2 regions of the Galbibacter sp. L-19 genome follow, and region 1 is predicted to be linked to the other one. Evidence: riboswitches for the same ligand, from Rfam matches in the RefSeq annotation. Region 1 holds a riboswitch; the other holds the start of a gene.

Region 1 (16,699 bases):
AGATGTAGCTCGTGTACAAAACTTATTACAGAGTACAGCACAATTAGAGTTTTGGGAAACTTATAAAGCAGACCAAGTAGCTCCATTTTTAATTGCTGCAAATAATACTTTAAAAGATATTGTAAAAACAGAAACAAAAGAGGAAGTAAAAGAAGAAACTACTTCTGAAATAGATTCTCTTTTATCTGATGCTGCTGAAGATTCTTTAGATGTTGCTAACCAAGTAAATCCGCTTTTCGATTTAATTGCTAGTGGTGGAGCACAGGGTTCTCCAGTAATTGCAATGGTTGCAACTAAAGATACTGCTAAATTCAATGAGTATTTAAAGATGCCTCAAGTAAGACAGCAGCTTCCTAATAATCTTCAGTATGTAAAATTTGCATGGGGAATTCCACCAAAAGATACTCAGGTAGTTGAGTTGTATGCGTTAAAAGCTAATCGTGAGAACATTCCAGATATGAGTGGAGATGTAATTACAGATGCAGCTCAAGCATATGATATGGCTGGAAGACCTGCAGTTTCTATGCAAATGAATTCTAGAGGAGCAAAAATATGGGAAGAACTTACAGGAAAAGCATTTAGAGAGCAAGGTAATATTGCTATTGTTTTAGATAATATTGTTTATTCTGCACCTGGAGTTTCTAAAGGAGCTATCTCTGGTGGTAATTCTGAAATTTCTGGAAACTTTACCTTAGAAGAAGCAGACGATTTAGCAAATGTACTTAGAGCTGGTAAATTACCAGCATCTGCAGATATTATCCAATCGGAAGTTGTTGGACCATCATTAGGGCAAGAAGCTATAGATAGTGGAATGTTCTCTTTTATGGTTGCAATGGTATTGGTTTTAGTATGGATGCTTGTTTATTACGGTAGAGCAGGGATATTTGCAGATATTGCACTAGTATTTAATATTGTATTAATATTTGGAGTATTGGCTGGTTTAGGTGCGGTACTTACATTACCAGGTATTGCCGGTATCGTTTTAACAATTGGTATGTCGGTGGATGCTAACGTAATTATATTTGAGCGTATTAAGGAAGAATTAAGAGCTGGAAAAGGACAAATGCAAGCAATTGCAGATGGATTTAGCAATGCACTTTCTTCAATTCTTGATGCAAACATTACAACAGGTTTAACAGCAATTATTTTATTGTTATTCGGAACAGGACCAATTCAAGGTTTTGCTACCACTTTAATAATAGGTATTGCTACGTCATTATTTACAGCAATTTTTGTAACTAGATTATTAATTGAGTGGAATGTAAGAGGAGGTAAAAATCCGTTAACATTTACTACAGCAGTTACAAGTGCATTGCCTAAAAATCCTAATTTCGATTTCTTATCGAAACGTAAGATGGCTTATATTATCTCAGGTATTTTAATCTTAATTAGTTTAACATCTTTATTTACTAAAGGTTTAGAAGGTGGGGTAGATTTTGTTGGAGGACGTTCGTACCAAGTACGTTTTGTAAACCCAGTGAATCCATCTGAGATTGCGGCAGATTTAAATGATGTATTTGGAAATACAGAGGTAAAAACTTTTGGAGATGCTAATCAGGTTAAAATCACCACTAAATATAAGGTTGATGAAGAAGGAACTGCTGTAGATCAAGAAATCCAAAATAGTCTTTATGAAGCCGTTAAAAAGCATCTTCCAGAAGGAATAACTTATGAAGACTTTTCTAAAGGAAGTGGAACTGATAAAATCGGAATCTTACAATCTTTAAAAGTAGGACCTACAATTGCAGATGATATTAAGAAAAATGCTATTTGGGCAATTATCGGATCGTTAGCAGTAGTGTTCTTATACATCTTATTGCGTTTCCGTAGATGGCAATTCTCATTAGGAGCTGTAGCTGCAGTATTCCATGATGTATTGATAGTATTAGGAATTTTCTCAATTACATCTAGTATTATGCCATTTAATATGGAGGTAGATCAAGCATTTATTGCGGCAATCCTTACTGTAATTGGATATTCGTTAAATGATACCGTTATTGTATTTGACCGTATTAGAGAAGTGGTTAGAGAGAAAGGATGGAGAGGCGGAGATAATGCTAACGAAGCCTTGAATAGTACGTTGAGTAGAACATTAAATACTTCGTTAACTACTTTAGTGGTATTATTAGCAATCTTTATTTTTGGAGGTGAATCTTTAAGAGGATTTATGTTTGCAATGATTGTTGGTATTGCGGTAGGTACATATTCTTCATTGTTTATTGCAACTCCTGTTATGTTTGATACATTAAAGGATAAAGGAAATAAGAAGAAAGAAGTTCAATAGAACAAAAAATTCTATATAATATTTTAAAAGACTGTCTGAAAAGGCAGTCTTTTTTTTGTAATAGCGATTGTAGTGGATAGCTTTTGGCAAACTTTAGTTTGTGGTTTGCCAAATACTAGCAGCGGAAAGCGCGGTGGACACCTTTTTTTGGTGGCCAATTACCCTAATTATTTTTATAACATTTATAGCTAGTGGTGTTTTTAAAGTTTGTGTTTTCTAGAAATATATTACGTAGCTTTGTGCTTTAATTGGTTCTTTACATATTGATCAATCTAATTGCGGTTCTGCTTAAGGTAGAATAATAGGGAATTGTGTGAAAATCACAAGCTGTCGCGCAACTGTAAGTAACGAAAAAGTTTTTATCAATTAATCCACTGTTTTGAAAAGTTCAAAATGGGAAGGAGGTAAAAATGTTACAAGCCAGGAGACCTGCCGAAATTAAAATGATGATGCTTTCGCGACCTAAAGCAATAATCAAGAATTGATAGTTTAACACGCATTTTAATGGGTGAAATTTGCTATTGATTGTTGTTTTTAGTCGGAAAGCGCTTTGTGAAAATCCGAAGTGTTTAACAGATTAAAAACAAAAAAATGATCACACAAAATTTGGGCTACCCGCGTATAGGTGCCAAAAGAGAGCTTAAAAAAGCTTGTGAACAATATTGGTCTGGAAAGATTGATATTTCTGCCTTATTACAAGAAGGAAAGCGAATCCGAGAAGAGAATTGGAAGTTGCAAAAACAAACAGGGATTGACTTAATTCCTGTTAACGATTTTTCGTTTTACGACCAAGTCTTGGATATGACGCAAACTGTTGGAGCCATTCCAAAACGTTATTCTGATGTCTTTTTAGAAGAAGAAAATCCACTAGATCTTTATTTTGCCATGGCGCGTGGCTACCAGCATAATGGATTTGATATTACGGCTATGGAAATGACAAAATGGTTTGATACAAATTACCATTATATAGTTCCAGAATTTTACCAAGACCAAAAGTTTTCATTAACATCTACTAAGTTTTTAGATGAGTTTTTAGAAGCAAAATCGTTAGGAATTAATGCAAAGCCTGTGTTTGTTGGGCCTGTTTCTTATTTATTGTTAGGAAAAGAAAAAGATAAAGGCTTTAATCGTTTGCAATTAATAGATAAATTGTTGCCTGTTTATCTTGAAATCTTGTCTAAACTGACTGAAAACGGTGCTGAATGGGTTCAGTTTGATGAACCTTTTTTAGTGATGGATCTTACGGAGGCGGAAAAAGAAGTATATCAATCTGTTTATAAAACCATAGCAGCTCGTTTTCCTGAATTAAAAATTGTTTTAGCAACTTATTTTGGCGCACTAGAGGATAATATGGAGTGGGTGGTTAAGCTTCCTGTAAATGTATTGCACTTGGATTTGGTAAGAGGAGAAAATCAATTAGATTCTGTGTTAAAAAACATTCCAGATTCTTTAAAATTGTCTTTAGGAGTTGTTGATGGAAGGAATATTTGGAAGAATAATTTTGAGAATTCCCTCTCTTTAATTAAGAAAGCAGTATTGGCAATAGGGGAAGATAGGTTGATGCTTGCTCCATCTTGTTCGCTATTGCATTCGCCTTTTGATTTGGAGAATGAAACAGACGAAACTACACTTTCTTTGGAGGTTAAAAATTGGATGGCATTTGCAAAACAGAAAATTAAGGAAGTTGTTGTGTTAGCAGATTTAGGAGCTAACACTCCTTCTGATGAGGCAAAAATTGCTTTTGAAGCTAATAAAAAAGCAATGCTTTCTAAGCAGGAGTCAAAACTTATTCATAATGCAGCTGTTCAAAAAGCTGTACATAATATAACGGAAGATTTAAGTAAGCGTACAAGTAAATTTGAAGCAAGGCAAGTATTGCAGCAAAACAGTTTAAGGCTTCCATTATTTCCAACTACGACTATTGGTTCTTTTCCGCAAACAAAAGATGTAAGGTTGTTGCGTTCTCAATTAAAAAGGAATGTTCTTTCTGAGGAGGCGTATGAAAAAGGAATTAAAGCTGAAATTGAAAACGCTATAAAATGGCAAGAAGAGATTGGATTAGATGTGCTTGTTCATGGGGAGTTTGAAAGAAATGATATGGTAGAATATTTTGGGGAGCAGCTTGAAGGTTTTGCATTCACTAAATTTGGATGGGTACAGAGTTATGGTTCTAGAGCTGTAAAACCTCCAATTATTTATGGAGATGTAGATAGAGTAAACCCGATGACGGTGGCTTGGACAGCTTACGCTCAAGAGCAAACAGATTTACCTGTAAAAGGGATGCTAACGGGGCCAGTCACCATTTTACAATGGTCATTTGTAAGGAACGATCAGTCGAGAGAAAAGACAACAAACCAGATTGCATTGGCTATCCGGAAGGAAGTTCAGGATTTAGAAAAAGCTGGAATAAAAATTATTCAAATTGATGAGCCTGCTATTCGAGAAGGACTGCCTTTAAGAAGAGGTGCTTGGCAAGCCTATTTAGATTGGGCTATAAAAGCTTTTAGGATAAGTGCGTCTGGTGTTGAAGATGAAACGCAAATCCATACACATATGTGTTATTCTGAATTTAATGATATTATAGAGAGCATTGCAGCGATGGATGCGGATGTTATTACCATAGAAACGTCTCGTTCTCAAATGGAGTTGCTCGATGCTTTTGTAGATTTTAAATATCCAAATGAGATAGGTCCAGGGGTGTATGATATCCATTCGCCAAGAGTTCCAAACAAAGAGGAAATGGAAGATCTAATTAAGAAAGCGGCAGCTTTAATTCCTGTAAGAAACTTATGGGTTAATCCAGATTGCGGACTTAAAACGCGTGGTTGGCAGGAAACAAATGATGCTTTAGTGGAAATGGTAGGTGCTGCAAAAGCACTTAGAGAAAAGTATCAGGTAGAAGTTTAGTTTTTGCTTTCCAGACTTCGAGTATTTGCTTCGAGGTTATTTATATTTAACTGGTCTTTTTTATGCTTGTCGGAATGTAAAACCATTTCCGACAGGCAAGACTGGTTTACATTTCAGAATAATTTATACTGTCGCCTACTTTAAGACTCCATGTATCTGCCATTCCTCCGTTTAATTCTAAAACATATTGTGCAGGAGCATTAGAAGGAAGGGAAGACTCATTCATTGGGTGTGCATTTTTAACCATGCTAACAATCTTCATTTTATTGCTGATGTAAATGATGTCCAAAGGGATTTCAGTATTTTTCATATAAAAATAACGAGGTTGCTCATCTTTAAAAATAAAAAGCATTCCTTGTTTTTTTTCCATTGAAGAACGATACATTAGTCCAGTTTGACGTTCGTATTCATTATCGGCAATTTCAATATCTATTTTGGAAACTATAATAGAATCTTTACGAGAAATGGATAATTCCCCTTCTTTAGTAAAAGAAACTTCTTCTGTTTTTACCTCTTTTTGTGAGGAATTAGTGTTGCAACTTACTAACGATAAACAAAGCACAACAAAAGCTAGAATAATACGAACTAAAACGTTTATCATGATACCTTTTTTGATGATTTGTAGAAAAACATAAGGTATAATCCAAAAAGAACAAAAGGAATACTTAACCACTGTCCAGTAGAGAATACGCCAAGAGCCGATTCAAATCCGCCTTGAGATTTTTTATAGAATTCTGCAATAAAACGCACTGTCCAAGTAAGTACTAGCCAAAGACCGAACATATAACCAAGGTTGTCTTTTTTGTCAGTTTTCCAATACGTATATAATAAAGCAATAAATACAAATACATAACCAAAAGCCTCATAGAGTTGTGCTGGATGTCTAGGGAAGGTTTCTCCTAATTGCTTAAAAATTACTCCGTAATCTGAGCCTGTTGGTTTTCCTACAATTTCAGAATTAAAAAAGTTTCCAAGTCTAACAAAAACTCCACCTATGGCTACGGGAATTGTAATTCTATCTAGAATCCATAGCATTGGTTTTTTAATAACTTTTTTGCTGTACAAGTACATAGCTATAATAACTCCAATAGCTGCACCATGACTAGCAAGGCCTCTAAAACCTGTAAATTCAAATGAGGGGCTAAATTTAAAAGGGAGGATAATGCTAAGAGGGTCTTCTAAAAACATGCTTGGTTCGTAGAAAATAAAATGCCCTAATCGAGCACCAATAAGCACAGAGAGCACCATGTAAATAAACAGAGAATCTAGCGCTTCTTCAGACTGATTTTCATTTTTATATACTTTCTTCATTAAAAACCAACCTAATGAAAAAGCAATAACAAACATTAAACTGTAATAACGTAATTGGAAAAAACCAAGGTCTAAGAGAACCCCGTTAGGATCCCAAGTGATACTTAAAAAGTGCATTCTCGTTTATTTTGAGGTAAATATAACTAATTGATGGTTTATGAAGAAGTGTTTTTTCTTATATAAAGTTAAAACTATCTAAACAAATAAATTGAATTAAGGAACAGGATCATAGCCAGAACCTCCCCATGGGCCGCAACTTAATATTCTTTTAATAGAGAGCCAACCGCCTTTAAAAAGTCCATGCTTTTTAAGTGCTTCCAAGGTGTATTGAGAGCAAGTAGGAGAATAGCGACAAGTAGCAGGGGTAAAAGGCGATATAGCCGCCTGATAAAAGCGAACTAAAAAAATAAAAGGCGCTATAAGAATTTTCTTTAAAATAATTTTAAGCTTAATAGTTTATAAAATGAAGGTTTTGGTTGTAATGTAATTTTTGACCAAAACCTAAAGCTTAGTTTAAACTAAACGTAGTACCGTCTTTACCATCTTTTAGTTCAACTCCTAAAGCTGCTAATTGATCTCTAATTTTATCTGAAGTAGCAAAGTCTTTATTAGCTCTTGCTTCTGCACGAAGCTGAATTAATAGCTCTACAGTTCCAGTTAATTTATCAGAAGAATTATATTGGGCGCTTCTTTCGTCTTGCAAGCCAAGAACTTCAAAAATAAAAGCTTGCATGGTTTCCTTTATAATTGCTAAATCTTCTTGTGTAATAGTAGCTTTCTCTTCTTTTATAAGGTTGATTTGCTTTACAGCTTCAAAAAGATTTGCTATTAGAATCGGACTATTAAAATCGTCATTCATAGCATCATAGCAACTTTGTTTCCATAGTTTGCTATCAAAACTAGAAGAACTTCCTGTTTTTAAATTGTTAATTGTGTGGAAGGCATCCATAAGGCGGTTAAACCCTTTTTCGGATGCTATAAGAGCTTCATTACTAAAATCTAAAATACTACGATAATTGGCTTGAAGCATAAAAAAACGAGTAACAGATGGGGTAAAAGCCTTGTCTAAAATGTCGTTGTTGCCTGTAAAAATTTCATTTGGTAAGATATTATTACCAGTAGATTTAGCCATTTTCTTTCCATTTAAAGTAAGAAGATTGGCGTGCATCCAATAGTTTACGGGACTAATACCTGTGGAGGCTTCCGCTTGTGCTATTTCACATTCGTGGTGTGGGAATTTTAGATCCATTCCCCCTCCGTGGATATCAAAATGATCTCCTAGGTATTTGGTACTCATAGTAGTACATTCTAAATGCCATCCAGGGAAACCATCACTCCAAGGAGAAGGCCAACGCATTATGTGTTGCGGTTCTGCTTTTTTCCAAAGCGCAAAATCCTGCGGGTTTTTCTTTTCAGATTGCCCAGCGGTTTCGCGGGTGTTATGTATAAGGTCTTCTACTTTACGTTTGCTCAGTTTTCCGTATTCATTAGTTTGGTTAAACTTTAAAACGTCAAAATAAACAGAGCCATTTACAACATATGCAAAGCCATTATCTATAATTTCATTAATTACCTCTATTTGTTCAATAATATGTCCTGTAGCTGTTGGCTCAATACTAGGAGGTAAATTATTGAATTTATTGAGGGTATTGTGGAAGTCAACAGTATAGCGTTGCACTACTTCCATAGGTTCAATCTGTTCTAAACGTGCTTTTTTTGCAATCCTATCTTCCCCTACATCGGCATCGTTTTCTAAATGCCCTGCATCGGTGATATTTCTTACATAACGAACTTTGTATCCTAAGTGTTTAAGGTATCTAAAAACTAAATCAAAAGACATAAAAGTCCTAACATTACCTAAATGAACATTGCTGTAAACAGTCGGGCCGCAAACATACATTCCTACATAACCTTCCGTAATTGGTTTAAAAACTTCTTTCTCTCCAGTAATCGAATTGTAAATTTTTAATTCGTTAGTTTGATATAGTTGCATTTTATTGTTTAGTCGTTAAGTAGTTATTTAATTGACGTTTGTTTATTTTTTACTAAGATAATAGTTTCTTAATGAATTTATTTTATTGGTTATCTTTTCAATAACTTTTCTAATACGGTCATAATCTTCTTCGGAAACATAGTTTAGTTCTTTAGCAATAATAATCAAATTTAAGGTTTCGGTTGTGGATCTATATGCTATTACCATAATCGAGTTCGGTTTTTGTGCGTATGTTTGCTAGAACCTTCAGCAATATTTGAGGTAATAGATAAAGAGCTACGTTGAAGTTGAGATGTGAAATTAAAACTTTCAAAACTTGGGAAACTTTTGGCCAATAAGTAGATTTCTTTAATCAATTCTTTGGATTCAACCCAAACCTTTAATTTTTCGAAAGCATATTGATGCATAGCGACTTTTTTATAAATTATTCCCTTATAGGTTTAATTCTTCAACATCTGCTTTTTAGTCTATCTAAGGGCTCTGCGTCGAAATGAGTTAATTTGATTCAAAGTACATTTTAACACTTTACCGTTTTATCAGCTAAACACCTTATCTTAAAACTCCGTATCTAATTTAATGTAATCTAAAAACTCTCTTCTAACAGCTGGATCTTTAAACTTTCCACCAAATTCTGCAGTTACCGTGCTGCTTTCAATATCTCTAATTCCTCGAGAGTTTACACATAGGTGTTTTGCATCAATCACACAGGCAACATCTTTAGTGCCAAGCGCTCTTTGAAGTTCTTGAACAACTTGCATAGTCATACGTTCTTGTACTTGCGGACGTTTTGCGTAATAATCAACAATTCTATTCATTTTTGAAAGTCCAACAACACTTCCGTTAGAGATATAAGCAATGTGTGCTCTACCAACAATTGGTAATAAATGGTGCTCACATGTAGAGTATACAGTAATGTTTTTTTCCACAAGCATTTCCCCATATTTGTATTTATTGGAGAATGTAGAAGCTTTTGGTTTTCTATCTGGGTGTAATCCAGCAAAGATTTCTTTTACAAACATTTTAGCAACTCTCCTAGGAGTTCCTCGTAAACTATCGTCTGTTAAATCCAAACCTAAAGTCTCCATAATATTATAGACTTGAGATTCTATTTGTTCTATTTTTTCATCATCAGATATGTCAAAAGCATCTTTTCTCATAGGAGTTTCCGCTGCAGATGATACATGGTCGTTACCCAATTCTTCAAAATGATCTTCTAAAGCTTTATCTATTTTCATATGTTTATTTTTATTGCTTTTTAAACCCTCATTGAGGGTTTTATTCCCCGACGTTCTACGTCGAAATGGATTAAAATATTTTTCCTTTGAATACCTCGTAGGCTTGCCTCGAGGTAGTTGATTGGTTATATAACATCCAAATAATCATTTTGCTGTGTGTCTAACAAATTAGACAAGGATGCTTTTATACCATTTTTTAATATGTTTTATTACTAACCAACTATATAAAGAGCTTAATCGTATAACTATAAAAGCGTAAAAGTTGGCAATAAAAAAAATTGACAGCAAAGATACATATTTATAGCCTATTAACGTTAATATTGTGGTAAGTTGAATTCATTTTATTTTTTATCAACCTACCTAATATAACTAATAAAGAGATTAGCTCCTTTTTTGTTAGTTGTATTTTTATTTGAAACCTTTCAAATATGTAAAAGACATTTTACTTGATAATCGAGATTTAAGTGCTCTAAAGCTTGCCTTGAGTTTGCAGAAAGGCTTGCGTCGAAATATTTTTTAGGATTTTCTTTTAACGCCTCGGAAGCTTGCTCTGAGGTAGTTTATTATAAAACGATAATTTACCTAAACTGATGCTTTTAATTTTTAAATATTAAGATTTTAAATGAAGGATCAAACAATTATTGAAGAAATAGCTGTAAATGCAAAAATAGAGAAGGTATGGGAAGCGATAACAATGCCTGAAAAAATGAAACAATGGTATTTTGAGGTGCATAACTTTAAACTAGAACGAGGAAATGAGTTTTATTTTTACGAACCAAATGGTACAAATTTTAAGCATGTTTGTAAAGTAATAGATGTAGTGCCGGGTAAGAGAATTCGCCATTCTTGGAGTTATCCAGAATATTCAAAAGGGATTTCTATAGTAACGTGGAAATTAACAGCTAAAGAAAATGTTACCTATATAAGATTAAGTCATAGTGGAATTGAAAATTTTTCGGATGCAGGCTCCGATTTGGCTTATGATAATTTTAAAGCAGGATGGGGGGAAATAGTACAAAAATGTTTCCCAGAATTTTTAAAAGATAATAGGTAATTCGTTTGCAATGGAATAAGTATCTTTATAGATATAAATTATACATTCCAATGCTCATATCCAAAAAAGTTAACATCTATAGAATTTTAAGCGGAACGTGGCGACATTTTTTTTATGAAATTGTTGCCTGTGTTTCTGCTTATTTTGTGTACAGATATGTAGAGTCTATTCATGTTTTTGACTCCATAATTGTTTCGAGTATTATTCCTACAATTTTAGGTACCGCACTAGCATTTTTTATAGGTTTTAATAATAATCAGGCATACGACCGTTGGTGGGAAGCTAGAAAAATTTGGGGAGCATTAGTAAATGATTCCAGAAGCTGGGCAAGACAAGTTTTCTATTATATTGAAGATTTGGGGAGTTCTTCGGATCTAATTAATCCCATAAAAGTAAAATTGATTTACCGACATATAGCATTCCTTTATGCTTTAAAAGATAACCTTCGAAACGATGCGGAAGAGCAATACCGAATTTATTTGTCGGCGGAAGATTATGAAGCTATCAGTAAAGAATCGAATAAGGCAAATGCCCTATTGAATTTACAAACCAAAGATATTGAAGCGCTCAGTAAAAATAAATCTATAGATGGATTTAAGTTTTTGGAGCTTAATAAAATGCTTGTGAATTTTTGTGATGAAATGGGAATGTCTGAACGTATTAAAAATACAGTTTTTCCAACAACTTATAATTTTTACACGCGTGTATTTGTGTGGATTTTTATAATTAGTGTAACATGGTCGGCTGTAGACGATATGGGAGCATGGTCAATTATTGTAGGGATACTTGTAGGTTATATTTTCTTGACTACACATAAAATTGGAATGGCGCTTTTAAATCCGTTTGATAATATTCCAACGGGAATTCCTTTAAATCAGATTACGCGAACCATCGAAATAAATTTATTAGAATTATTGAAAGAACAAAATATTCCTGAGCCTGTTCAAAGTGTAAACGGAGAATATATAATGTAGTTTTTAAATGAAGAAGTCTGATTTAGATATAATTGCATCTCAATTAGAAAACCCTAAAGGAGCTAAAGGTCTAGAAATGGGAGATATGATGCATGCTACAAATATAGAAATGACTAAAAGTGCAATTGCTGTACTTTCTATAGAAAATAAGGATGAAGTTTTAGAAATAGGACATGGTAATGCAAAACATATAAAAGAAATTTATTCTCAAGCCAATAATTTGCAGTATTCTGGAATAGATATTTCTGAAGTAATGCATAAAGAGGCTATAAAAAATGCTGAAGCTATAAATGCAGGGGCTAAATTTTATTTATATAATGGATGGGAATTTCCTTTTCAAGAGGAAGTTTTTAATAAAATATTTACGGTAAATACAATTTATTTTTGGAAAGAACCTTCTAATTTTTTAGATGAAATATATAGGGTAATGCGTCCAAAAGGGATTTTTACAATTTGTTATGCTCAAAAAGATTTTATGAAGCGCTTGCCTTTTGTAAATGAAAAATTCAAGTTGTATAATAATGAAGATATAAAAGATTTAATTTTAAAGTCGAAGTTTTTATTGGAGGATATTATAAATAAAAGTGAAGAAGTTAAATCTAAAACAGGAGAAGTTGTAACTCGCAACTACTCTGTAGCGATTTTGAAAAAAGAGATGTTTTCTAAAGAATAAATAAAGAGTATGATGTTTAACGTGAGTTCGACATGAAAATTATGAATATATAAGAAAGCTGACCTATTTAAAAGGTGTTTAGTTGAATCTATTCTATATTTAGATTTATATCAAACGTACGATATTTAATAAAAAAACTCATTTAAGTTAGGCTAAACTTAAATGAGTTTGAAATATGTTGTATAGATACTTTAATCCCTTATTGAGGGTTGTTTTGTTCCCCAAAGCCTGTCCAGAGTTTACCGAAGGGCTCTATGCCTTAATGGATTAGAATATTTTTCTTTGAATACCTCGTAGGCTTGTCTCGAGTTTATTTTTATAAATTAAAAGTAAGCGATAAAGTTACGTTTGTATTTTTATTATCAATTGCAGCAACAGAGGTAAGTCCTGTGTTGTATAGTTGAACGTTATAATCTCTATATGCTTGACTAAATCCTAAGTCTAATTTTGTAGCACCAAAACTATAACCAGCACCTAAAGAATATCCGTTAAGATTTCCCATGGTAAATTCATCTTTATATGGGCTACCTTCGAAGCGGTACCCGCCTCTAAAACTAAATCTTTTAACTCTAAATTCTCCACCAACTCTAACCGTAGAAACAGCTTGAAATTCATTCTCAATAACACGATTTTCTTCAGCAAAAAAAGAATCGAAAGTTGGTTTTAATTTAGCGTTAGACATGTCTTGGTAGGTATAATCTAAACTTAATAATCCATAAGGACCAAAAATAAAAGCCATACTTCCAGTTAATTTACCGGGAATGTAGATGTCGTAATCCGGAAAAATAATAGAACTATTTGGAGTGGCTTCAGAATATGTAGCCTCAGTATCTCCTGGATTTGCTAAAAAGTCGGTATTTATGTTTTGAAATAATTCATCGGTCATTCCATACCATGTAGGAGATTGGTAACTTGCTCCAACACGTACCATATTACTTAGTTTAGCAATTCCTCCAATATTAAAAGAGAATCCATTTCCGTAGGTATATAAATCGTTATCAAATTGGACATATTGTAATTTAGAATCAGAATCGTATCCATACTCATCAAACTGAGAGATTCTTCTGCGTTCTAAGCTGTGGAAATTTAAACCAAAACCTAAATAAATGTTATCTGTGTATTGAGAAGCAAAGTTTAAAGTGTATTTACTGTCATAACCAGAAGTTATTACTAATTGTTCTTGATCTATGCCATTTGCGTAGCTTGCGTTTGAAACATAATTTGTTTCATCAGGGTTATCGGTGGTAGCAGGGTCAATAATATAATTTTGATACCCTAAAAAACCTTGTTGTGCATTGTAGCCTAAATCGCGACCTATATTGATATATGCTTGTGTTATGTTCTCATTATCTAAAGGCTCTAAATTTCCTACTTTGTAGCCGTCTGCATTATTTAAAAAATAGTTGGCTATAGAAGTGTTTCCAGTTCCAATAGCTAAAAACTCATTTTCAAAATTATTATTTAACTCGTAATTAAAAGCCATGGTAAATTTTTTCCATGGAGAAGAAGTGTTTCCGTTATTAAAAACTAAAACACCTCCAATTTGATTAAGTTTTAACTGAGAAAAATCTGTGTTACTTTCACCGTCAAAATAGCGAGTGTTGTTATTAATATTATAATTCGCCATAGAAATAGTGAATGCAGTATTTGTAAAAACAGCCGACCCTGCAGGGTTGATGTTTATGGCAGACATGTCTCCACCTAATGCCCCAAAGGCTCCACTCATACTTTGGTAGCGGGCAGTACCATTTAGATTGTCACTACCATATAGAGCTACGTCATTTCGATTTTGTGCAAAAGCACCTACAGCGAATATGAAAGTCGCCAAAAATAAAATTTGATTTCTCATTTGATTCCTATGTATTCGGTAATTTAATTCTATTAAGTTGTAGTGTAGTTTGAAAAAGGCTTGCAAACTTTAAGAAGGCAAGCCTTTGTGTTTTTATCTACCTCTTCCACCGCTTCTAGAGCCACCACCTCTAGAGCCACCGCCGCTAGAAGATCTTGAGCTACCTCCGCTAGATCTTGAGAAAGATCCACTACTTCTGCTGGAAGACGATCTAGAATAGCTAGAGTTACTTCTGTTAGAAGAAGATGATCTAGAATAACTAGAGTTACTTCTGCTAGAGGATGTAGGTCTTGAATAGCTAGAATTGCTTCTGCTAGAAGAAGAAGATCTAGAATATCCATTAGTACTTCTATTTGTTGTTGTACTTCTTGAAGAAGAATTTGCACTTCTAGAATATCCAGAAGTTCTATTGTATCTTCCTCCATCTACACCAACTCTTGCGCTATTAGAGTATCCGCTTCTGTTAACGCTACTTCTGCTTCTTGTATTACCAGTTTGTGAAGATCTAGAATACCCTCTAGAAGATCTTGTTGCGGTGTTAGAACGTCTTGCGTTCTCGTTATGACGTGCAATTGCAGCTGTATTTCTTCCGTAGTAACCTCTTCTAGAATTGGTGTAAGCATATCTATGGTTTCCGTAATATGGTCTGTAGTATCCACCACCATACCAGCCACCGCCGTAACCCCATCCTGGTCTATATGGGTAACCCCATCCCCAGCTTAGAGCCCAGCCACCGCCGTAAAAGCCACCATACCAGCCGCCACCATAACCCCATGGGCCATAATATCCGCCGTAATAAGGTCCCCAAAATGGGTCGTACCAACCGCCGTAACCATATCCGTAACCTCCATATCCATAACCCCAATTGTTGGAGTAGACATTTACAACTGTACTCTCAGGATTTTCTCCCCATCCAGGGTTTCCTTCGTTATAGTCTAAAACATAATCTTGAGAGACATCTGTACTGTCTACATCAGTACTAGAATATCCATTAACGTCTGTGAATATTTCATTCTGTTCTTGGTACTCTATGGCCTGACCTAACATTTCAGCTCTATTATTGAAATAACTTTCATAATCAGTTATAACAACATTAGGTGTGGTAGTCTGCTTCTGTTGGTTATCATTGGTGTTTTTAGTATCGTCATAATATGCAATATCATTATCATATATTCCATCATTATCATAGTATGATGCTTGTTCGTAAGAACCGCATGAACCTACAAGAACTCCAATGACCAAAACAGTCAAACTGACTTTAAAATTTCTAGGAATGTATAGTGTTTTCATCATTGCAAATATTTATTGTTGAACATAACAAAAATAGTTAGTTTTGTCAAACTATTTATTACATTTAACTAAGGTGCAAGTTTTGTGCCAAACTACATATAATGGGCAAGAATTTAACAAAGAGAAGTGAAGATTATTCAAAATGGTATAACGAGCTGGTTTCCAAGGCAGATCTAGCAGAGAATTCTGCAGTTAGAGGTTGTATGGTTATTAAGCCTTATGGGTATGCTATTTGGGAGAAAATGCAAGCGCAATTAGATAAGATGTTTAAAGAAACTGGACATGAAAATGCTTATTTTCCATTATTCATTCCAAAATCATATTTAAGTAAAGAGGCAGCTCATGTTGATGGTTTTGCTAAAGAATGTGCTGTTGTTACTCATTATAGATTAAAGAATGCAGAAGATGGAAGCGGAGTTATTGTAGATCCAGAGGCTAAATTAGAAGAAGAACTTATTGTGCGTCCAACTTCAGAAACTATTATTTGGGATACTTATAGAAAGTGGATTCAATCTTATAGAGATTTACCTATTTTGGTTAATCAATGGGCAAATGTAGTTCGTTGGGAATTGAGAACTCGTATGTTTTTAAGAACATCAGAGTTTTTATGGCAAGAAGGGCATACTGCACATGAAACTAAAGAAGAAGCTATTAAGGAGGCAGAACAAATGATGCATGTTTATGCAGAATTTGCTGAAACTTTTATGGGAGTTCCAGTAATAAAAGGTGTTAAAACAGATAGCGAACGTTTTGCTGGTGCTGTAGAAACGTATTGTATTGAAGCGTTAATGCAAGACGGAAAAGCATTGCAAGCTGGGACATCTCACTTTTTAGGTCAGAATTTTGCAAAAGCTTTTGATGTTAAGTATACCACTAGAGAAGGGAAACAAGAGCATGTATGGGCTACCTCATGGGGAGTTTCTACAAGGTTAATGGGAGCTTTAATTATGATGCATAGTGATGATAACGGATTAGTATTGCCTCCAAAATTAGCACCTATTCAGGTTGTTATTGTTCCAATACATAAAGGAGAAGAGCAATTGGATGCTATTTCTGAGCGTGTAAATCCATTAGTTAAAGAATTAAGGTCAAAAGGAATTTCTGTTAAATTTGATGATAGAGATACTTA
Region 2 (16,699 bases), on a different contig from region 1:
GCATAAATAATAAAATTATTTACTATCAACTCTTTTTATAAAACTTGGTTGTTCTATTTTAAAACTATAACTTCAAATAAAAAATTAAGATGAAAAAAATTGTAGTTCTTACTGGAGCGGGGATTAGTGCGGAAAGCGGACTCAAAACTTTTAGAGATGCCGATGGATTATGGGAAGGACACGATGTTATGGAAGTGGCTTCTCCCCAAGGCTGGAAAAATAACATGGAATTAGTTTTAAAGTTTTACAACGACCGAAGAAAACAATTACTAGAAGTGAAGCCTAATAAGGCACATCTTGCAATTGCTAATCTTGAAAAAGACTACAAAGTAACTATTATTACTCAAAATGTAGACGACCTACATGAGCGTGCTGGGAGTACCAATGTAATCCACCTACACGGCGAACTGTTAAAAGCGAGAAGCACATTTGATGAAGATTTAGTTTTTGATTGGACCAAAGATATTAATGTAGGAGATTTCTGTGAACATCACCATCAAATAAGACCTCATATTGTATGGTTTGGAGAAGCTGTCCCTCTCATAGATAAGGCTATTGAAGAAGTTAGTGTTGCAGATATTATTATGATTGTGGGCACTTCAATGCAAGTCTATCCTGCTGCAGGATTAATAAACTACAAAAAAAGGAATACTCCTATCTATTTTATAGATCCTAAACCATCAATGTCAAAAAAGACCATGGAAGGAGTAGAAATTATTGCAGAAAGGGCTACTGTAGGTGTCCCTATTGCGGTTGAGCACTTGTCTCGTATTTAAGTCGCAACATATTTGCCCAATTTGCTACTGCTTGACTCTGCTCTTCTGTTAAAGTAGCGTCTGCATGAAGCCATTTATAAGAATCTAGAGGCATCCAGCCTTCGGTTACAGCTTCATTTATTTCTTCCAATTTATGAGCTTTCTTTTTTGCTGAATATAAATCCCATTGAGAAAAATCCAAGTGTTCTTTTCCATCATTTATATGTCCAGAAAGCCAATAAGAAACTGGCTCTATAGATGCATACCAAGGATAATTTGTGTTGTTAGAATGGCAATCATAACATGCGTTTGTTAAAGTTGCCTTTACATTCTCTGGTACATTTTCTACTAATAATAAGTCTGTTGGAGGTGTTGTATCTGATTTATTTTCTACTGGAGGAAAAAACTGCATCACTACAATAATTACAATCAATACGGTTACGATTTTTTTAAGCATTTTAATAATTTTATTAAAAACTATACTTCTATAAATTAAGAAATAAAGCGGGTATATTAGTATATTTATAATCATAAATTTAATGAAATAAAAATTGAAAACTAATTTAGAGAAAAAACTTTCCTACGTTAGCGGCTACAGAAAATACCGTATAGAAGTAGCGGAATACATTCTTTTAAACAAAGAAGAGTTCCCTACATTATTAAATCTATGTTTTTTAGACAACAAAGAAATCTCACATAAGGCATGCTGGGTTACAGAGTTTGTTTGTAAGAGTAATTTGACAATGCTTTTTCCAGAACTTAACTATTTTATTAAGAATTTAGCTAGTCTAACAAACGATTCTTCTATACGACCAATGGCTAAAGTTTGTGAAATTTTATGCGAATCTTATTTTCAGAAGAAAAATAAAGAATCTATTTCTTATTTAACAGAGCCACTTTTAGAAAAACTTATAGAAATTAACTTCGATTGGCTTATTTCTGATGTAAAAGTAGCTACTAAGGCATATGCCATGAGAAATTTATACTTACTAGGAAAAAAGTTCGATTGGATTTACCCCGAACTGAAACCTATTCTTTTAAAAGACATCCCAGACCATTCTGCCGCCTACAAAGCCAGAGCAAAACATATTCTTGATGAAATTTAATTTTTCAACTTTCTTTAATTTAACTCTCACTCTATTCTCTATCTCTTCACTTTTCTCTATCCATCTCTTTAACTTTCAACTTTTTCACTTTCAACCCTTATACTTTCAACTTTTATACTTCTCCTAACAACTTTTCCTCAAAATAGTTGACCCTTTTATTATATAAGGTTAAATTTGCACTTTCTTAAAATAAAGACATGCAACTAACACCACTTAACGCAGTTTCTCCAATAGATGGAAGATATCGTAATAAAACTGAAAAATTAGCAGACTTCTTTTCTGAAGAAGCACTTATAAAATATAGAGTTCGTATTGAAATCGAATATTTTATTTCGCTTTGTGAACTGCCTTTACCTCAATTAAAAGACTTTAATAAAAATCTTTATGCTGATTTAAGAGCTATTTACAACGATTTTACTCCTATAGATGCAGCTGCAATTAAAGAAATTGAGAAGGTAACAAACCATGATGTTAAAGCAGTTGAATACTTTATAAAAGAAAAATTTGATGGACTAGGAATTCAAGAATACAAAGAGTTTATTCATTTTGGATTAACATCTCAAGATATAAATAACACAGCAATTCCACTTTCTATTAAAGAAGCTCTAGAGCAAATATATTTGCCTGTTTACGAAGAAATTATTAATAAACTAAACAGTCTAGCAAAAGAATGGAAGGATGTTTCAATGTTGGCTAGAACACATGGTCAACCAGCTTCTCCAACAAGATTAGGAAAAGAAATAGAGGTTTTTATTGTACGTTTAAGTGAACAGTTTAATGGTATGAAAAACATTCCGATTGCTGCTAAATTTGGAGGCGCAACTGGGAACTATAATGCTCATAAAGTTGCTTATCCTTCTATCGATTGGAAAGCTTTTGGAACTCAATTTGTAGAAGAATCTTTACAATTACGACACTCCTTTCCTACTACACAAATTGAACATTATGATCATATGGCTTCTCTATTTGACGCCTTAAAACGTATCAATACAATTATTATTGACTTCAATAGAGATATGTGGACATATATTTCTATGGATTATTTTAAGCAACAAATTAAAGCAGGAGAAGTTGGTTCCTCTGCGATGCCTCATAAAGTAAATCCTATTGATTTTGAAAATTCTGAAGGGAATTTAGGTATTGCAAATGCAATTTTTGAACATTTGTCGGCTAAACTTCCTATTTCTCGTTTGCAACGAGATTTAACAGACAGTACGGTACTTAGAAATGTAGGGGTTCCTTTTGGGCATACCTTAATTGCATTTCAGTCTACCTTAAAAGGATTGAATAAATTATTACTGAATACTTCTAAATTTGAAGAAGATTTAGAAAATAATTGGGCTGTTGTTGCAGAAGCAATCCAAACTATTTTAAGACGTGAAGCCTATCCAAATCCATATGAAGCTTTAAAAGGACTTACACGTACTAACGAAAAAATAAATCAAAAATCTATTGCATCTTTTATAGAAACTCTTGATGTTTCTGATGCTATTAAGGCTGAATTAAAAGCTATTACTCCTGCAAATTATACAGGAATCTAATTTATAAGGTTTAAATATTTCATTAAATAATAAAGGTCTAAAAAGTATCTAAACTCTAAATGTCATCCTGAGCTTGTCGAAGGTTTTTTTGAGTGTTAGTTGTTTAAACTTCGACAAGCTCAGTTTGACAACTATGAATTACTTTTTAGACCTTTATTTTTACTTCTTCAAAAAATAGGGTTAACTCATTTTAACCCAAAAAGGGGATTTTCTGTAATGAGATGTCTCCCGTTGGTCGACATGACTGTTATCTATAAAAATATTGTTGTCCGATAAAAATTAACGGAATTTATTAGACTCTACCTATATCAAGGTTTAAATGAGGTTTTCAAAATAGAGCCTTTGCTATTAATAAAAGTGAATAAAAAGAAAATTTTAGTAATGCTGTTTCTTTAAACTACTTATTTTAAGATAGTTAGGATTTAGAGGAATTAACTCTCTACGAAGGATTAAAAATCCCTTTTAATTGCGATTCTAAAGCTCCTGAGTCAACCGCTCCTTTTTGAACTGCTTCTACTAAAGACATCATATTTTCTGGTTTCATTTTGTTCCCTAAAACACGAATTAGTGCAAAGCCCATCTCGTCGTCACTTCCAAAAAGGATAACTTCATCAACAGTATCGTCATCTCCTAAATATTTTACAACTCCTTTATGCTTTCCACTGTTAATTACCATCAGTTCTTCATATTTAGTATCTTTTAAAATAGATTGAACTGTAGTTTTTTCTGATTCATAATCAGTTTTATTTTCTTCATTTACTCTAAAAGCTAGAACATTTAATTTCTTAACAGAGTTAAAAGCTTCCTGTTGTTTTTCATTTAAAGAATTACTAGCAACACCCAATATGCTAGCAGGAATATCCAAAGAAATAAAATTTGGATTGTCAGCATTGTTTACATAATACTCCTGCAAACTTGGCGTTCCATTTCCGCAGGAAGCAACCACTAAAACAAGAGTTACTAATGCTACTATATTTTTTAAGATTTTCATTTTGATTGATTTTTAAGTTCTATAATTAATACATGCCCCATCAAGCGAAGTCGAAATAAATGCTCAACTTCGCTCAAAAGGCAGTATCATTTTTATTTATTATTCCCTGCTTTTCCTAACTGGTCTCCTCCAGGAAGATCCATTTTACTAGTAAGTTTAGAAATCTGACGTAAATCTATATTTCCTGTTAAGGACAATAGTACAGTTTCAGGCTTTTTACCGTTAAATTCTAATTCCTCATAATTTAAATCGGTTACAAACATGAGAAGTTCTTTTACATGGTTCTCATCTGCTCCTTCTTTTACATAAAACTTAACGTTAGACTCCCCATCTCGAACACGCATTAACTCTTCAAAAGAAGAACTTTTTAAATGATTGGAAACCCAACCATCAATATCTTTCGTTATTTTTGCATTTTCTGTAGTAATAACCTTAAAGCTTGTAATATTATTAACAAGTTCAAATACTGCAGCAGCATCTGGATCTTCGGTACTGATATTGATTTTACTCAACATCTGAAACATTTTTGGTTGTAGCGCTACAAATGTTACCTCATTATTTTCTGAGTACTTATCAAAAATTGATTGTGCTTGAGATAAAAACGGTACTACCGTTAGTGCTATTATTAAAACTATTTTTTTCATGTTTTCCTTTTTATTGTTTTTAACTGCCACATGGAACATCCAAATTATTTTTTTACTGTATGCCTATAAACTAGACATGGATGTTTCATCTGATTTTCTTTTTTAATTATTCAAAAAACGATTTGTATTCTTTTCAAACTCTTTTAAATAAGATGCTCCTTGAGTTCCTTTACTAAAATTATCGGTTAGCAAAGCCAACGCCAATTGCGCAGACCTAATTTCTTCTGGTGTATACTCCTCCTCTAGCGCTATAGTTGGAGTTACTTGAGTAGATGGTCTATTATTTAAATATATTCCAAAAACAAATACAGCGACAGCGGCGACAGAAATCCATTTTAAATAACTTCTATTTTTTCTAGGTTTTAATGGTATGTCTTGTGTGCTTTTTTCTTCTTTGGCTATAGAAAAATAGTTGAACAAAGGTTTATATTCTTCAAGATGAGGCGCAACTTCTTCTTGAGAAAAATAAACTTTTAATTCGTTTTCTTCAGCTACCGTTGTGGTGGCTTCAAAATACTTCTCTAATATTGTCTCAATCTCTTTTTCCGATATTCCTTTTTCGGAGTGAACGCCAGCAGATAGAGAATTTTCATAAATCTTTCTCACTTGCTTATCTTCAGATTGATTATTTTTATTTACTGATGCCATAACTATGTTTTTTTAGTAATTGTTCCCTAACAGCTTTTCGAGCTCTCGATAATGTAACTCTAATTGCAGTTGGATTCATTTCTAACATTTCTTCTATTTCATTATATTCATATTGCTCTATATCTCTTAATTGTAATACCATTCGTTGTTGTTCTGGAAGCGTATTCATTATTTTTTGCATCCATTCTAAGCTATCATTTACCTCTACTTTCTTCTGCAAAGATGTGTTATTATCTTCATAATTGGTATGAACCAATTTTAAATTTCCAGCCTGTTTTGACTTTAAACGATCTAAACAATAGTTCTTCGTCATTGTCATTGCAAACGCTTCCACATTATTATAATTGTCGATCTTTTTTTTATTAGACCACAATTTCATTAAAACTTCTTGCGTAGCGTCCTCTGCTTCTTCCGTAGAAACTAATAACCGTTTTGCTAATCGAAACAGCTTATCTTTAAAAGGCATTACTTTATGTAAAAACTCCGTTTGTTGCATTTTGTTGGTTGATTAGACAGCTTTTAACTGCTCTCTACTTTCTAGACGAATAACAATAACTTTTGTTACAATTAATTTTATATTTTTTAAAATATAGATTAAAAACTCTGTTTAAGGGATAAAATATATATTTATAGAATATTAACTCTTAAATAATTTATTATGAAAACTAAAATTACATCAATATTACCGATATTTCTGGTTTTGCTTCTAATATATAATAACTTATACTCTCAAATAGGCTTTCCAATAAGACAACAAGTTATATATGATGGATACACTAGTGATTATGATGTATATCACCTAACTATTGAAAATAAAGAATGCTCAACATGTTATGAATATAACTTTGATATAAGAAATGAATTTAACAAAAAATATGAACGTTTTAATAGCAAGGCTTATATCGAAGTATTAATAAGATTTAAAAATAAATTGGTGCTTATAAAAAAAGTAAACTTCACAAAATATTCTGGAACAAATCCTTATACAAATATTAACTATAAAGGTATAATAGATCTAAAGAATATAAATGACTCAAACTTTGCTATGGATAAGAATCCTTATATAGTATATTCTATTAGAGTAATAAAAATTATTACTTGCCCATTTGCGGGTGTAAATGATCCATGTGAAAAAGATGTCTTGTTTAGAGATGAGGTGCCAGGAAATCTACGTAAAATAGTAAGCCTTAACAATAATCCTACATCACCTCCCACCCCTGCTCCTAAGACTAAAGCCAATTTAAAAATAAAAAGTATTACTGTAAAAGAATCTGGCAGCTCAAAATCTATAAATGTGTATAGCGGACAAGTGTTAACATTAGAATCAGGAAAGAGTTATGAATTTAAAACTACCATAGAAAATAACGGAGGTACTACAGCAAACAATGTTAATTACCAACTTCTATTTTCTGAATCACACAATTATACTAATCCAAAAACAGCTGTTTATCCAGTCTCTAGTAATAACATTAATAGTATTAGTGCTAATTCTAGTAGTTCTTCTACAGAAAGATTATATGTTAGCGATAATATTGCCTCTCTTCAATTAAGATCAGGGATGGCATATTATCTAACTTACGACATAAATTTAAATAGAAAAGTAGAAGAGAGTAATTATAATGATAATTATTTCACTTTTAATTTTAACTATATAAAGCCCTCTAAAAAATCAAATTGTTTTGATTGTGAGATGTTAGAACCTTATAAAGTCCAAGTCTTTGATTTTAATGGTCAAAGAGTTCTTTCAAAGCAAGTAAGCAGTGAAGCTGAAGAACGATTATTGCTAAGTCAACTTCCAAAAAATAGATATATTGTGAAGAAAAAAGAAACCACTATTAAAGTGAATAATTAATAAAAATAGTATAAGTACTACAAGAAAACTCTGTCGCAAGGCAGAGTTTTCTTATTTAAAAAATTTTATATTTCAATAAATGTAAGTAATATTACGTTTATAACGCTAATTATAAACTGGAATGGATTTTGATATTTTAGAGTTGCTTAGGCAGTACATATTAAAATGAAACCAGATAATTTTTTAAAAAATAACAAATGAAACACCTATTTAAACTAAGATGGGCTTTACTTTTTGTACTAATTTTCTCTTACAGTTGTAGTAAAGATGATGATGCTACAGACGGTGGCGGTGGCGAAGAAATAACTTTAGAGAGTGATGTTAATGACTTTGTATGGAAGTCTATGAATTCTTGGTATCTATGGCAGTCTGAAGTTGGCAATCTTGCAGACTCTAAAGATGACAATACCAACTCTTATTATGAATTTCTAAACGGATATGACACTCCAGAAGGTTTATTTTCTAATGTTTTATCGTCTAAAGATAGATTTAGTTACATAGAAAGTGATTACAATAATTTATTTAATTCATTTTCTGGGGTTGCTAAAACTAATGGTGTTCAATTTGTTGTAACTAGACCTCCTGAAGGAGGTACTAAAGTTATTGGTGTTGTTAGATACGTAGTCAATGGTAGTGATGCTGATGTTAAAGGAATAAAAAGAGGAGATATTTTTTATGCTATTGACGGAACGGAATTATATGCCGTTACAGATTCTCAAGGTAGAATTACTGAAAGTAATTTTTCGCTTTTTGACTCAGATTCATATACAATGAATTTTGCTAACATTGAAAATAATCAAGTAGTAGCAAATAATGTGAATGTAGAACTTAATAAAAGTGAACTTACAGAAAATCCTATTCACATCCATAAAACTTTAGATGTAAATGGAACAAAAATTGGCTATTTAATGTATAATCAATTTGTAGCCGATTTTGATGAACAGTTAAATGATGCCTTTAGTCAGTTTAAATCTAGTGGTGCTACAGAACTTGTTATAGATTTAAGGTATAATCCTGGAGGCTCTGTAACTTCTTCTACAAGACTAGCAAGTTTAATTACAGGGCAATTTACAGGAAGTTTATTCTCCAAGGCTACATGGAATTCAAAATGGAGCGACTTTGATGAAAATAATAATTTTGTAGATAATATAGATGGTACTGCACTAAACAGCCTAAACTTATCGAAAGTATATATTATTGCTACTGACGATAGCGCCTCTGCTAGTGAATTATTAATAAATGGTTTAGATCCTTGGATTCAAGTAATTCATATTGGAGATACAACAGTAGGTAAAAACGAATTTTCAATTACTTTGATAGACAATCCAAGTGGAGCTACACCATATGCATATACAGGTGAAAACTCTTTGGCTAATGCCAATCCAAATCATAAATATGCCTTACAACCTTTAGTAGGGACTAATGAAAATGCTGATGGTTTTTCTGACTTTACCACTGGATTAATTCCAGATATTGAAAAATTTGAAGTATTAGGAGATTTAGGAACTTTAGGAGATATCAATGAACCTCTTTTAGCTACTGCAATTGAACAAATTACTGGAGTTAGCGCTAAATCTTTAAAGCGTAAATTTTCAGATGATTTAAATATTAAAACTCTAAAAAGTTCTAATGATTTCTTACCATATAGAAAAATATCAAATTACGATTTATATAGACTGAAGTAATACAAACTAAGCTTCATAACATAAAAAAAGTCTCAGAAAATCTGAGACTTTTTTGGTTAACAACAAAACAAAAGTTCGGGATGTTCCCTCAATTAACCCCCGAACTTTCTACAAACCTAACCTAAATCCTACACGTATATTTCTTCCTCTTGTAGTATATCCTACAAGCTCTGCATACTCTTCATTGAAGATATTATCCAGATTAAGAAACACCGTAAATTTGTTTGAGAATTGATGATTTACATTAAAATTTAGTAAAGAAAAAGCATCCAATTCTACATTTTCAGAAGTAAAATCTGGATTGTACTGAATATCTAATCGTTTCCCTGTAAATTGATATTGAAGTCCAAAGTTAGTTTTCTTCAATAATTCATACTGAATTCCAGCATTTACTTTATGTTTAGGAATACGTAAAGACACTTTATCTCTATTTTCAGTAAATGTATAATTGGCATCTATAATTAAAGATTCTATTGGAGTTACTGTAGTTTCTATCTCCACTCCATTTACTGTAAAATCTTCTTCAGAATTAGAATATCCTATGTCAGTATAACTAATAAAATTCTCTTCATATCGGTTAAAATACACTCCGCTAACTCTAAATTTATCGGTATTATATTCCATTCCTCCTTCTAAAGTTCTATCTTCTTCTGGCTCTAAATCTGGATTTGCACCATAAGCTCCAAAAAGTTGAGATAATGTTGGCGCTATAAACGAAGTACTATAAGACCCTAAAAATTTTAAGTAGCTATCTGTAAATTTTAAAGTATAAGATGGGTTTAAATTATAGGTAAAATTACTTCCATAGTCACTATGGTTATTCATACGTCCACCTACATTCATATTTAAACCAAAATCGGACACCCAAACAACATTAGCATACGGATCGGTCATATTAAAATCTGTTTCAGCTCCTAAAGTTGCTTCACTTTTAATATAATTTAACCCAACTATTGTGTAGAATTTATCGCTAAAATTGTATTTATTAAATAAATCTACCACTGTACTATTGGCTTCATATGCACTTGGATATGCAGAATAAATATCTCTATCAATAGTATTGTAAGAAGCATTTAAAGTTACACTTCCGTTCTTGTAAGTATACTCTGGTGTTATAGCTACTCGAAATTGTTCGCTTTCAGAATAATCATCGGTATCCATTTGTGGAGATGAACTATCAAAATCAGCTTTAAATTTATCGTAATATCCTAATACTTTAAATGAAAAATGATCTGAAAATGTATACCCTAAATTAATATTAGAATTAACTCTATTAAAAGGGTCTTTCTCTTCTCCTATAACTGCAGAAAGTCCGTTTGTATATTGATTTCCAAAACCAGCTAAATAAGTAAATTTCCCTAAAGTTCCATTTACAGATGCTCTATTAGAGAAATCAGATAAGTTATAATCGTTTTCTTCTGAAGATTGATTAGAGCCAATACTACTCTCAAAATTAGCTCCTATTTTATTCTTTCCTGCGCTTTTAGTTGTAATATTAATTACCGCTGTAGCCGCTCTATTTCCATAAAGTGTACTCGCTGCTCCTTTTACAATCTCAATAGATTCTATCTGGTTAAGATCTAACAAACGTAAATCAAAGTCCATGGCAATTTGTGAAGGATCACTTACTTGTACTCCATCTATCAATACTAATACTTGTCGGTTGTTTCCTCCCCTAACAAAGTAAGATAAATTCTGACCAGCATTACTTCTACTTCCATTAATTTCAATTCCACTTTTGGTATTAATAACTTCAGCTACAGAACGCCCTTGATTACGCTGTAGTTCTTCTTGAGAAATTTTAATTACTGTTTTTCCTGAATGCTCGCGCTTTAATGAAAATCGCGAATCGGATACTACTACTTCTTCCAACTTTTGGATGTCTTCATCCTGTTGGGCATTCGTTTTTTCTTGTGCAATGGCCAATGTAGATACAAATCCTAGTGCACAAAGAGAAAAAATTCTTTTGTTCATTCTAAATTTTTATAAAGGGAAAAAAGTATGAGTTTACCCATACGCAAACCTTTATCCCGAAAGTTTGACATAACTAAAATTTGAATTTTGGCAGGTCTCCTGGCTTGCTTTTATAGTATCTCACCTTCCCATTTCAATTTGAAACAGTGGTTTCTAGTAGTCAATACTATACTTTTAAAAAATAATCTTACCTTTTTAAAAGACACCAAAAACAAATTTGGCATAAAGCTTACAGTTGCGGGAACAGCCACGGTTTTTCACCGTATTCCCTTTTAATTTAAACCTGTTGACAACAGATTTAAAACCATAAATTCGGCACGAAATTAAACATTTTCCTTAAGCTTACCATCAGAAAGATATATTAATCTTAATTTTATTGCTGAATTTTTCTGACACCAATACTTAAGAACCTATAAATGAAAAAAATATTATTCCTAACCTTTATACTATTTTGGGCTTGTAAAGAAACTCCCAAAAAAAACACTCAAATCACAAACAATGTAGTCAAACAAAAGGAAAAATTTGACGCTCTTCCTATTAAGTATGCAAAAGGGTTTACCATTGAAAAACATGAAAAAATAACTGTAGTAAAAGTAAATGCTCCTTGGCCAAGTGCTAATAAAACCTTTACATATGCCTTAATTTCAAGAGAAAATTTTAAAACAATTACCCTTGATGCCTCTAAATATGATGCTGTAATCCCTATTCCGGTTAAACGCATGGTGGCTACATCTACCACTCATATTCCTTCTATTGAAGCACTAGGAATAGAAAATACTTTAATTGGTTTTCCTGGAACAGATTATATTTCTTCAAAACCTATTAGAGAAAAAATTGAAGCTGGAAAAGTAAAGGATTTAGGGCTTAATGAGTCTTTAAATACCGAAGTTCTAATAAACCTTGAACCCGATTTAGTAATGGGTTTTACTGTTGAAGGCGAAAATAAAACCTATGAAAATATTATAAATTCTGGAACTCCTGTAGTGTATAATGGCGATTGGGTTGAGGCCACTCCCTTAGGAAAAGCAGAATGGATTAAATTTTTTGGTGCTTTTTTTAATAAGCAAAAAGCAGCCGACAGCATTTTTAATAGCATTGCAAAATCTTATAACCAAGCAAAAGAACTGGCTTCTAAAGCTCAGAAAACACCTTCTGTTTTAAGTGGTTCTATGTTTAAAGATATTTGGTATGCTCCAGCAGGAGAGAGCTGGGTTGCTCATTTTTTAAAAGATGCGAATGCCAATTATATTTGGAAAGATTCTTTTGGGAGTGGAAGTTTATCTTTAAACTTTGAAAGTGTTTTAGCAAAAGCAAAAACTACCGATTACTGGATTGGTCCTGGGCAATTTACAAGTTATAATCAATTGCAAGAAAGTAATATCCATTACACGCAATTTGATGCTTATAAAAACAAAAACATTTATACATATAGTTTAACAGCGGGCGCTACGGGCGGTTTACTTTATTATGAACTAGCTCCAAATAGACCAGATCTTGTTTTAAAAGATATAATTCATATTTTGCATCCCGAAATTTTATCAGATTACAATCCCGTTTTCTTTAAGCCTCTAAAACCTTGAATTCAATAAAAACATACCGATTACAATTTATCGTACTGGCTATTTTATTAGTTGTTTTTTTTCTGATAAATATAAGTTTAGGTTCGGTTAAAATTCCTATAAAAGAAATTGTAAATATTCTTACAGGAAATCAAATAGAAAAACAATCGTGGGAATATATTATTTTAAATTACAGACTTCCAAAAGCATTTACTGCTATTTTAGTTGGTAGCGGACTCTCAATTAGTGGTTTATTAATGCAAACCCTCTTTAGAAATCCGTTAGCTGGCCCTTTTGTTCTTGGTATTAGTTCTGGTGCCAGTTTGGGAGTTGCCATTTTAATTATGGGATCTTCTCTTTTTGCAGGAATTTTTAGTGGTTTTTTATTAAATAGTATTTCTATTGCTATTGCTGCTACTATAGGAAGCTTTTTGGTACTCCTTGCCATATTTATTGTTGCAAGTAGTATTAAAGATAGTATGGCACTACTTATAATCGGACTCATGTTTGGGAGTATTACTACAGCCGTTGTAAGTGTACTTTCTTATTTTACTAGTAAAGATCAATTACAACAATATATCTTTTGGTCGTTTGGAAGTTTAGGAAACTTAAGCTGGAACCAATTAGCGCTCCTTGCCATTCTATTTGTTATTGGAATTATCATCACAATTCTTGTGCTAAAACCTTTAAACGCACTTTTATTAGGAGAAAACTATGCGCAAAGCATGGGAATTCAGTTAAAAAAATCTAGATATTTAATTATTATTGCTACAAGTCTTTTGGCGGGGAGTATTACCGCATTTGCTGGACCAATTGCTTTTATAGGTTTGGCGGTACCGCATTTAACCCGACAGTTATTTAACACACAAAATCATCATGTTTTAGTACCTGCAACAATTTTATTTGGAGCAATTTTGATGCTCCTTTGCGATACCATTGCCCAACTACCAACAAGTGAATATTCATTACCTATTAATGCTATAACTTCTATTATTGGAGCTCCTGTGGTAATATGGCTTTTGGTACGTAAACGAAAAATGATTTTTTAAAAAGAGTAACCTATTATTGAAGCAAGCTTAAAAGGCATTAGAAAAAAGTATGAAAATAATTTAATCCATTTCAACGTAGAGTCCTTTGGTAAACTCTGGACAGGCTTTGGGAAATAAAGCCCTCAATGAGGAATTTAAGTGTAAGCATTTCGATAAATCATTATAAGATTTTATTGTTGTCCGATAAAAGCAGACAGCATTTATTGCATTCCACATATATCAGGGTTAATAAAGGTTTTTAAAATAGCCCCCTTGCAATTAAGAAAAATGAATAAAAAAAGGAGTTTAATATTTTTTTCTTTAAACTACTCTTTTCGTAATAGTTAAGATTAAGTCTTTGTTCTTTTCTCTTACAGTGAAGCGGTCTTGTATTTTTACTCGGACATTAATGATAAGATTTAAAGCAATCAAACCTCGATAATCGAGTTTACAGAAAATATTTATACTTTTACTTACATTTTTTCGGAGTCATTTTAACTTTTCAGCTAACTAAATATAACTCCTTCATCTAAAACTTATTCAAACATCAATACGCAAGAGCAAAATATCATTTTACAAACCAAAAATTTAGCGGTAGGATATCCTTCTAAAAAAGGAAATAATATTATTGCCAAGGATATTAATTTTAAATTATCCGCAGGAGAACTTACTGCAATTGTTGGTGCAAATGGAATTGGAAAATCTACCTTATTGCGAACTTTAGCAAAAGTTCAACCTAAACTTTCGGGTGAAATTTTGTTAAAAAATAAACCGATTAGCAGCTATACAGAAATTCAATTAGCAAAGGAAATAAGTATTGTTTTAACCGAACATATTCCTGCTAAAAATTTAAGCGTTCTAGAAGTTATTGCCTTAGGAAGACAGCCCTATACAAATTGGATTGGGATTCTCTCTCAAACCGATCAAGAAAAAGTAAAAGAAGTAGTTAGTCTTGTGGGACTTGAACATTTAAAACATAAAAAGTGTTTTGAATTAAGCGACGGACAATTACAACGTGTAATGATAGCGAGAGCTTTGGCGCAAGATACCTCTATTATTATTTTAGATGAACCTACTACTCACTTAGATATTTACCACAAAGCATATATTCTAAAACTCCTAAAAACCATTGCTCAAAAAACAAGAAAAGCCATTCTATTTTCTACACATGAAATAGAATTGGCTATTCAATTATGTGATAAAATGCTCATATTAGATACTCAGAAATCTACATTTGGAGAACCTTGCCAACTTATTGAAAGAGGAAGTTTTCAAAATCTTTTTCCTGAAGATTTAATATCTTTTGATGCTACCACAGGTTCTTTTAAAGTGAAAAAATAATGATTCCTCTTTAAATATGATTTTCTTAATCCTATTTAAAATCTAAATATGCTATTACAGGAAAATGATCTGAAGGATATTTTAAATTTTTAGAATCGCTTAAAATTCCACTTTTTAAAACTGAAAAATCGTTTTTTGAGATAAATACAAAATCGATTTTATTTTTTACAGGTTTCTCAAAATGAAATCCGTTAAAAGTTCCATCAGGTCCAAAAGCATTTTCACCAGCTTCTAAATGACTGTCGAGCATTTCTTTTTTGATAGCAACAACTCCTTCCGAAGTACTGTCTAAATTAAAATCTCCTGTTAAAACTACTGGAAGGTTTTTGGGATTTAATTCTTTCATTTTTTTCAAAATCAACTTAGAACTTTCAAGTCGCGCAACGTTACCTACATGGTCAAAATGTGTGTTAAAAACCAAGAATTCTTTCCCAGATTCCTTGTCCTTAAAAGTAGCATACGTACAAATTCTATTTAAAGCAGCATCCCATCCTTTAGAAGGCTTTTCTGGCGTTGGAGACAACCAAAATGTACTTTCATTTTCAACTTCATACTTTTTTGTATTATAAAAAATAGCAGAGTATTCTCCCTTTGTATCTCCTTGATCTCTTCCAATTCCTATGTATTTATAGTTTTTCAACTCCCTCTGAATGTCTTCTAATTGGTTGTGAAGTCCTTCTTGAGTTCCAAAAATATCAGGAGCATAAAAATTTAATTGAGAAATAAGAAATTCCTTACGACTTTGCCAATTATTGGCTGTGTCAGAAGGATTATCATATTTAATATTATACGTCATTACTTTTAAATCCTGAGCACTTAACAAAGAACAAACAGTAAAAAATACAACAGATAAAATTTTATTCATTTTTATTTATATTAAAGCTTAATATTAACTTTTTCTAGACAATACTAGAGATACACAAAGAAAACAAATTAATTTATTTCGGTCCTTAATGGAACATTAAATTATCTTGGAGGGAACCCACTAAGTATCCAATGGAAACAATTTCAATTCAATTTGATGCAGAAACTCAGCACAGGCTATGAGGGATTGAATTATTCAATTGGAGTGCCACGCATTCTATCAAAATTCTTGAAATTATTATCTATTTTCTTTTCTGATGCTTGCTCAAATTCTTTTTCTGTAACTCCGTACTCTTTTTGAAGTTCTTTTAATCTAGCATGTAATTTTGCTATTACCTCCTCATAATCCTCGTCATTAATGGCATTATGAAGTTCATTTGGATCTTCTTCCAAATCGTAAAACTCCCAAGTATCTATATCATCATAAAAGTGCATTAATTTATAACGCTTTGTTTTTACTCCATAATGCTTTTTCACCATATGAAAAGCTGGATAGTCATAATAATGATAATAAATGGCATCTCTAAAATCGTCATCCTCAACAGCTCCCTCTAGTAAAGGCTTTATAGATTTTCCTTGCATACCTTCTGTTAAATCATTCCCCCCCGCATAATCCAAAAATGTTTGTGCAAAATCTAAATTCTGAGTCAAAGCATCTACCACAGTTCCTGGTTTTATTGCTTTAGGATACTGAATTAAAAAAGGCATTCT

The links. Region 1 has a riboswitch for cobalamin ahead of metE (5-methyltetrahydropteroyltriglutamate--homocysteine S-methyltransferase). Riboswitches for the same ligand answer to the same signal wherever they lie in the genome.
Region 2: it holds a riboswitch for cobalamin, as region 1 does, so the genes downstream of both, AC13CQ_RS04955 (TonB-dependent receptor plug domain-containing protein) here and metE (5-methyltetrahydropteroyltriglutamate--homocysteine S-methyltransferase) in region 1, are expected to answer to the same signal.

Annotation. Positions count from the first base shown of each region.
Region 1 covers NZ_JBSXNL010000055.1:11,875-28,573, forward strand. The annotation lists gene secDF (protein translocase subunit SecDF) at 1-2,284, shown strand, start outside; cobalamin riboswitch at 2,547-2,735, shown strand; gene metE (5-methyltetrahydropteroyltriglutamate--homocysteine S-methyltransferase) at 2,876-5,191, shown strand; gene AC13CQ_RS09420 (DUF192 domain-containing protein) at 5,298-5,792, opposite strand; gene lgt (prolipoprotein diacylglyceryl transferase) at 5,789-6,619, opposite strand; gene yidD (membrane protein insertion efficiency factor YidD) at 6,716-6,940, opposite strand; gene cysS (cysteine--tRNA ligase) at 7,011-8,495, opposite strand; partial or broken gene AC13CQ_RS09440 (four helix bundle protein) at 8,538-8,902, opposite strand; gene folE (GTP cyclohydrolase I FolE) at 9,050-9,730, opposite strand; gene AC13CQ_RS09450 (SRPBCC family protein) at 10,353-10,784, shown strand; gene AC13CQ_RS09455 (bestrophin family protein) at 10,835-11,758, shown strand; gene AC13CQ_RS09460 (class I SAM-dependent methyltransferase) at 11,766-12,431, shown strand; gene AC13CQ_RS09465 (OmpP1/FadL family transporter) at 12,748-14,280, opposite strand; gene AC13CQ_RS09470 (hypothetical protein) at 14,374-15,570, opposite strand; gene proS (proline--tRNA ligase) at 15,672-16,699, shown strand, end outside.
Region 2 covers NZ_JBSXNL010000041.1:68,019-84,717, reverse strand. The annotation lists gene AC13CQ_RS05005 (SIR2 family NAD-dependent protein deacylase) at 90-776, shown strand; gene AC13CQ_RS05000 (heme-binding domain-containing protein) at 745-1,212, opposite strand; gene AC13CQ_RS04995 (hypothetical protein) at 1,307-1,861, shown strand; gene purB (adenylosuccinate lyase) at 2,059-3,402, shown strand; gene AC13CQ_RS04985 (DUF4252 domain-containing protein) at 3,842-4,393, opposite strand; gene AC13CQ_RS04980 (DUF4252 domain-containing protein) at 4,486-5,037, opposite strand; gene AC13CQ_RS04975 (hypothetical protein) at 5,140-5,685, opposite strand; gene AC13CQ_RS04970 (RNA polymerase sigma factor) at 5,669-6,181, opposite strand; gene AC13CQ_RS04965 (hypothetical protein) at 6,344-7,537, shown strand; gene AC13CQ_RS04960 (S41 family peptidase) at 7,735-9,222, shown strand; gene AC13CQ_RS04955 (TonB-dependent receptor plug domain-containing protein) at 9,331-11,196, opposite strand; cobalamin riboswitch at 11,270-11,520, opposite strand; gene AC13CQ_RS04950 (ABC transporter substrate-binding protein) at 11,613-12,776, shown strand; gene AC13CQ_RS04945 (FecCD family ABC transporter permease) at 12,773-13,804, shown strand; gene AC13CQ_RS04940 (ABC transporter ATP-binding protein) at 14,330-15,124, shown strand; gene AC13CQ_RS04935 (endonuclease/exonuclease/phosphatase family protein) at 15,156-15,989, opposite strand; gene AC13CQ_RS04930 (sulfatase family protein) at 16,181-16,699, opposite strand, start outside.